DNA from 2 places in the Arthrobacter sp. B055-34 genome. Region 2 is predicted to be linked to the other one. Evidence: predicted binding sites of a transcription regulator. Region 2 holds the regulator's gene; the other holds the start of a gene.
What was found. Region 2 encodes HrcA, which represses chaperone genes, less so after heat shock. Its sites were predicted from a motif close to TTNGCACTCGNNNNNNNCGAGTGCNAA; they were not measured.
Positions count from the first base shown of each region.

Region 1: groES (co-chaperone GroES) is a predicted target of HrcA. The motif match lies at 1,261-1,287, and genes of this name have one in related genera.

Region 1 covers NZ_JBNHFQ010000004.1:258,023-261,227, forward strand. Annotated here, with positions in the region: gene AC5RWO_RS09775 (siderophore ABC transporter substrate-binding protein) at 31-984, opposite strand; gene groES (co-chaperone GroES) at 1,427-1,723, shown strand; gene groL (chaperonin GroEL) at 1,787-3,205, shown strand, end outside.
Region 2 covers NZ_JBNHFQ010000014.1:4,688-7,892, forward strand. Annotated here, with positions in the region: gene AC5RWO_RS19885 (DUF4870 domain-containing protein) at 1-227, opposite strand, end outside; gene AC5RWO_RS19890 (DUF3097 domain-containing protein) at 365-1,207, opposite strand; gene hrcA (heat-inducible transcriptional repressor HrcA) at 1,389-2,402, shown strand; gene dnaJ (molecular chaperone DnaJ) at 2,482-3,205, shown strand, end outside.

The DNA of each region.
Region 1 (3,205 bases), on a different contig from region 2:
GCCGGATGGGCCGGCCCGCAACGGTATTGACTACTTGACCAGTGCTGCCTGTACGGCGCCGACCATGGAGTCGACGTTGTTCAGGCCGTAGCCCACCAGGTACCAGGAAGCGGAATCCAGGTAGGTGATGTTGTCGTTCTTGGCGGCGTCGGTGCCGGCGACCAGTTCGTTGTCCAGGACCGCGGCGGCGGCCTGGCCTGCAGCCTCGCCGATGGCCGCATCGCGGTCGATCACGAAGAGATGAGCCGGGTTCTTCTCGGCGATGTACTCGAAGGAGATGGCCTCGCCGTGGGAGCCTTCGGACTTCACGTCGGCAGCGGTCTCCACGCGCAGGACATCGTGGACGATACCGAAGCGCGAACCGGCGCCATAGGCGGTGAGTTCGCCGCCGCTGGTCATCACCACCAGGCCGGTGCCGGCATCGGCAGCGGCGGCCTTGGTCTCCTCGATCTTGGTATCGATCGCGGCCAGCTGCTTCTCGACCTCGGCTTCCTTGCCGAAGATCTCGCCGAGCGTGGTGGAAACTTCCTTGAAGCTCTCCACCGGTGCGGCGGCATCAACGCTGAGGTCGATGGTCGGGGCGATCTTGCTCAGTTCCTCGTAGGCACCGGCGGTGCGGCCCGAAATGATGATCAGATCCGGAGCGCCTTCGCTGATCACTTCGAAATCCGGTTCCTTCATGGAACCGATCTTGGTGACGGCATCCTCGCCGTACTTGGCCAGCGACGCCGGGTACTGTGCGGTCGGAGCGCCGTCAACCTCTACGCCGAGGGAATCCAGGCTGTCCAGCGCGCCAAGGTCAAAGCTGTAGACGGTTTCCGGGTTGGCCGGAACCTCGGTGGAGCCCTGCGCATGCTCAACCGTAATCGTCTCCGCGTTGGCACCGGCGTCGGCTGCCCCGACGTCCTGGCCGCAGGCGCTCAGCGCCAGCAGCGAGGCAACGGCCGAGACTGCCAGGAGGCGGGACTTCACTGACTTATTCATAAATGGCTCCAGGAAATTCGGGTGCTCGGGCACCTCCCGGTACCCGCCGCAATAGATCACAAAATGATTGGCTAATTCTTGCGCGCCTTCGAACCGTATCGAGTTAGGTTAGCCTTAGGCAACTTTCCTGCAGAAAAATGTCCTCAAGCAACAACAGCACCAAACAGCGACGGCGGACGGTGCCATCAGGGTGCACTCCGGCTGGCGCTGGAACCGGTAGCGGGGCGGTGCCACGAGCTGATGGCGGGGCTCGCGCAAGGGGGCGTTGCGACGCTTTTGGCACTCACCTTGACCGAGTGCTAATCCGGCACATAGAGTCTTATTAGCACTCTCCCCGTGCGGGTGCTAATTACTCAAGGAACCTCCTGCCGGCACCGCGACGACGGCAGAAAATTCCTTGGCCAAAGAACCTATTCGTAGCTCATGCAAAGGAGAGAGCCGAGTGTCGGTCTCTATTAAGCCTCTTGAGGATCGTATTGTTGTCCGCCCGCTCGAAGCAGAGCAGACCACGGCTTCCGGCCTGGTTATCCCGGACACCGCCAAGGAAAAGCCGCAGGAAGGTGAAGTTGTCGCAGTAGGCCCCGGCCGCGTTGACGACAACGGAAACCGCGTCCCGGTCGATGTAGCCGAGGGCGACGTCGTTATCTACTCCAAGTACGGCGGAACCGAAGTCAAGCACAGCGGCCAGGAGTACCTCGTACTCTCCGCCCGCGACGTGCTGGCGATCGTCGTCAAGTAGTTTTCCGATGACCCCGGCCAGGCAACTGGCCGGGGTTTTTGGTCCAATAAGGAGAATTAATAAATGGCAAAGCAGTTGAAGTTTGACGATGCCGCCCGCAAAGCTCTGGAAGCCGGCGTCGACAAGCTGGCCAACACCGTCAAGGTGACCCTGGGCCCGCGCGGACGCAACGTCGTGCTGGACAAGAAGTGGGGCGCACCCACCATCACCAACGACGGCGTGACCATCGCCCGCGAGGTTGAACTCGAGGACGCCTACGAGAACCTTGGCGCACAGCTGGCCAAGGAAGTCGCCACCAAGACCAATGACGTCGCCGGTGACGGAACCACCACGGCGACCGTCCTGGCCCAGGCCCTGGTCAAGGAAGGCCTGCGCAATGTAGCCGCAGGCGCAGCCCCCGGCGCCCTCAAGCGCGGCATCGAGGTTGCTGTCGAGGCAGTCTCGGCACGTCTGCTGGAGAACGCCCGCGAGGTCGAGGGCAAGGTTGCCGAAGTGGCAACCATCTCGGCCCAGAGCCCCGAGGTTGGCGAGCTGCTGGCCAAGGCTTTCGAGCAGGTCGGCAAGGACGGCGTCATCACCATCGAGGAGGCCTCCGGTCTGCAGACCGAACTCGTCCTCACCGAAGGCATGCAGTTCGACAAGGGCTACCTGTCGCCGTACTTCGTCACCGACGCTGAACGCCAGGAAGCTGTCCTGGAAGACGCCATGATCCTGATCAACCAGGGAAAGATCTCCACGGTGCAGGAATTCCTGCCGCTGCTGGAGAAGGCGCTGCAGGCCGGCAAGCCGCTGTTCATCATCGCCGAAGACATCGACGGCGAAGCCCTGTCCACCCTCGTGGTCAACAAGATCCGCGGCACCCTGAATGTTGTTGCCGTCAAGGCTCCGGGCTTCGGCGACCGCCGCAAGGCCATGCTGCAGGACATTGCTACCCTGACCGGCGCCCAGGTTGTTTCTCCGGACCTCGGTCTGAAGCTGGACCAGGTCGGCCTGGAAGTTCTGGGTTCGGCACGCCGCATCACCGTGACCAAGGACGCCACCACCATCGTTGACGGTGCCGGCTCCGAATCCGATGTTGCAGACCGCGTCGCGCAGATCCGCGCCGAGATCGAGCGCACCGATTCCGATTGGGACCGCGAGAAGCTGCAGGAACGTCTGGCCAAGCTGGCTGGCGGCATTGGCGTTATCAAGGTCGGCGCAGCCACCGAAGTTGAGATGAAGGAAAAGAAGCACCGCATCGAGGACGCAGTGTCCTCCACGCGTGCTGCCCTGGAAGAGGGCATCGTGGCCGGCGGCGGTTCCGCACTGGTCCACGCAGCCCAGGCCCTGGACACCGATCCCAACGTTCTGGCTCTCGAAGGCGACGCAGCCACCGCCGTCGGACTTGTCCGCCGCGCGCTGGTCCAGCCGCTGCGCTGGATCGCCGAGAACGCCGGATACGAAGGCTTTGTCGTCGTATCCAAGGTGGGCGAGCTTGAGGTC
Region 2 (3,205 bases):
AGGGCTTCCTTCGACTCTTGGGCCGTGAAGGGGCCGCGGTCCTTGAAGATCAGGTAGATCACCAGCGAAGGAAAGCAGCCTAGGATGCCGCCGAAATGAGCCAGAGTGGCCCACTGACGGTCTTCGGACGGCGTCAGCGGCAGGGCTGAGGAAGAGGCGCTTTCATACTGCGTCCGGGGAGCCGGTTGACGATCCGGTTGCTTCTTGCGCGCGGGGTTGTCTGACACAGGACCTACCTCAGGAGAATTCGTTTTCGTTCTAATGGCTATTTACCTACGAAACTAAGATTAGCCGCAATGACCGGTAAACACCGGACTGGGGTCAATCTTCCGGCGCAGAATGGGGTTGCCGCCATGCGCATTCCTCAGGCGGTGAGGAAATCGATGACTTCTTCAACGCGTCCCAGCAGGGACGGTTCCAGGTCCGCGTAGGAGTTGACGCTGCCAAGCAAGCGCTTCCACCCGTCCGCGATGTCGATCTGGGTTTTGTTGGGCCACCCGAGGCCGGCGAGGATTCCGGTTTTCCAATCGGTTCCGCGCGGAACCACCGGCCATTTTTCCAGCCCGATGACGGCCGGCTTAATGGCCTGCCAGACATCCACATACGGGTGGCCGACAATCAGCACGTTGTTGCGTGCCGATGGAACTGCCATGGCGGCCTGGGCAATACGCCACTCCTTGGTGTCGGGCAGCAGGTGGTCTACCAGAATGCCCAGTTTTCGCTGCGGCCCCGGACTGAACGCCGTAACCGCCGAAGCCAGGTCATCGACGCCGTGGAGCGGCTCGACGACTATGCCTTCGACCCGAAGATCGTGGCCCCACACCTTCTCGACGAGTTCGGCATCGTGCTTGCCTTCGACCCAGATCCGGCTGGCCTTGGCCACCTGCGCGCGCAGTCCTTCTACTCTGACTGATCCTGAGGCCGTCCGCTGCGGACGTGCGACGGCGGCAGCGGCCATGGCAGGAACTACCTCCACGGGTTCACCTTCCAGCAGAAAGCCGAAGCCCAGGGGGAAGGAACGTTTCTTTCCCCGCCGGTCCTCCAGCGACACCAAGTGGACCCCGCCGGACTTCTCCACGCGCACCACCGCACCTACCCAGCCGCTTTCGACGTCCTCCAGTACCAGTCCGGGTTCGGCCCCGACCTTGCGAAGCTGACGCGACTTCGGAGCGGATAGATCCTGTGGTCCCCAGCCGTAGCTGCTCATCGGTTGTAGTCCTTCGGTCACGCAGCTATCGGGTAGCTGCTGGCGATCAGCGGAGCCGCCGATAGGTGCATGGCAGCCTGACAATGCTAACAACGTGCCAAAGGTATTAGACTTAGCACTTGGACGTGTTGAGTGCTAACCGGCATGTCTACTGCAGCCGTACGAAATCAGGAGGTGCCCAGTGAGCGAAGGCCGTCGGCTCGAGGTGCTGCGCGCTATCGTGGAAGACTACGTGCATTCGCGCGAACCCGTGGGGTCCAAAGCACTGGTTGACCGCCACCATTTAGGTGTTTCCTCGGCAACAATCCGCAACGACATGGCTGCTCTGGAAGAAGAAGGCCTGATTGTCGCTCCGCACACTAGCGCTGGCCGCATTCCAACGGACAAGGGCTACCGGCTCTTCGTCGACCGGATTTCGGATGTGAAACCGCTCTCCTCCGCAGAACGCCGTGCCATCCAAGCCCTACTCGAGAGCGCGGGCGACCTGGATGATGTCATGGATCGCACCGTGAGGTTGTTATCCCAGCTGACCAATCAGGTAGCCGTGATCCAGTATCCGCGGCTGGGGCGTGCTTGCACCAGGCACATCGAGTTTGTCCTGCTCGCACCGCAACAGGTCCTCGTTGTCTTGATTGCCGACAACGGGAAAGTTGAGCAGAGGGTCATTTCCCTGCCTGATCCCGTCACCGATGAAGAATTATCCGATCTCCGATCGGCCTATCTCTCCGAATTGGCCGGGCACCCCCTCGATTCGGTGGGCGGGCTGCTGCGGAACGGGTTGAAAGACGTCAGACCCGGCACGGAGGCTATCGTGCCACCGCTTTCAGCGGCCTTGGAAAATCTTGCTGCAGCCACACAAGAGGAACGTATCCTCATGGCCGGCACGGCCAACTTGGCCCGTTCCCCCATGGATTTCCCGTTGAGTATCGGACCCATCCTCGAGGCGCTCGAGGAACAGGTGGTCCTGCTTCGCCTGCTGTCGGAGATGCAGCAGGACGCCCGCGGGATTTCCGTACGCATTGGACATGAGAACCCGTACGGTTCGTTGGTGGAAACATCCGTGGTCGCAACAGGCTATGGTCCGGGTTCTTCAGCCAAGCTGGGCATCCTCGGTCCAACCCGGATGGATTATCCAACTACTATGGCCGCCGTGCGCGCCGTAGCCCGTTATTTGTCACGCATCCTTGCCGGATAGGCAGCCGGCCAACAAGCAGCAACATGGGCAGCGGGAGCCGCTGTCCGCAACCGATTCCCAGGAAGAGAAGTAATACAAGGTGAGCAACCACTACGACGTACTCGGTGTCAGCCGCGATGCCACTGCTGAGGAAATCAAGAAGGCCTATCGGAAACTGGCTCGCAAGCTCCACCCTGATGTGAACACCGGGCCGGAGGCTGCGGAACAGTTCAAGCAGGTCAGCCATGCGTACGAGGTGCTGTCGGACCCGCAGAAGCGGCGGGTATATGACACCACAGGCAATGAGAACGGCACGGACAGCGGCTTCGGCGGCGGCTATTCGGGTGCTGGGTTCGCCTTCCAGGATATTTTCGAAACCTTCTTCGGTGGGCAGGGCACTGCCGGACCGCCTTCGCGCACGCGCCGCGGACAGGACGCACTGATCAATGTCCGCATCGATCTCAAAGATGCCGTGTTCGGCGTCAACAAGAAGATCGAAGTGGACACCGCCGTCGTTTGCCCCACGTGCGACGGCAGCTGCTGCCGTCCCGGCACGAGCCCGCGGACCTGCGACATCTGCGGCGGTTCGGGCCAGGTACAGCGTGCCGTCCGCTCCATCTTGGGGCAGGTCATGACCGCCGCTCCCTGCGGAAGCTGCCAAGGCTTCGGCACGATCATTCCCGACCCGTGCAACGAATGTAATGGGGAGGGGCGCATCCGCAGCCGCCGCTCGCTGACCATCAAAATTCCGGCAGGTGTCGGAACGGGCACCCGGATCCAGCTGGCCGGGCAGGGTGAATCAGGTACGGCAGGCGGCCCCCAGG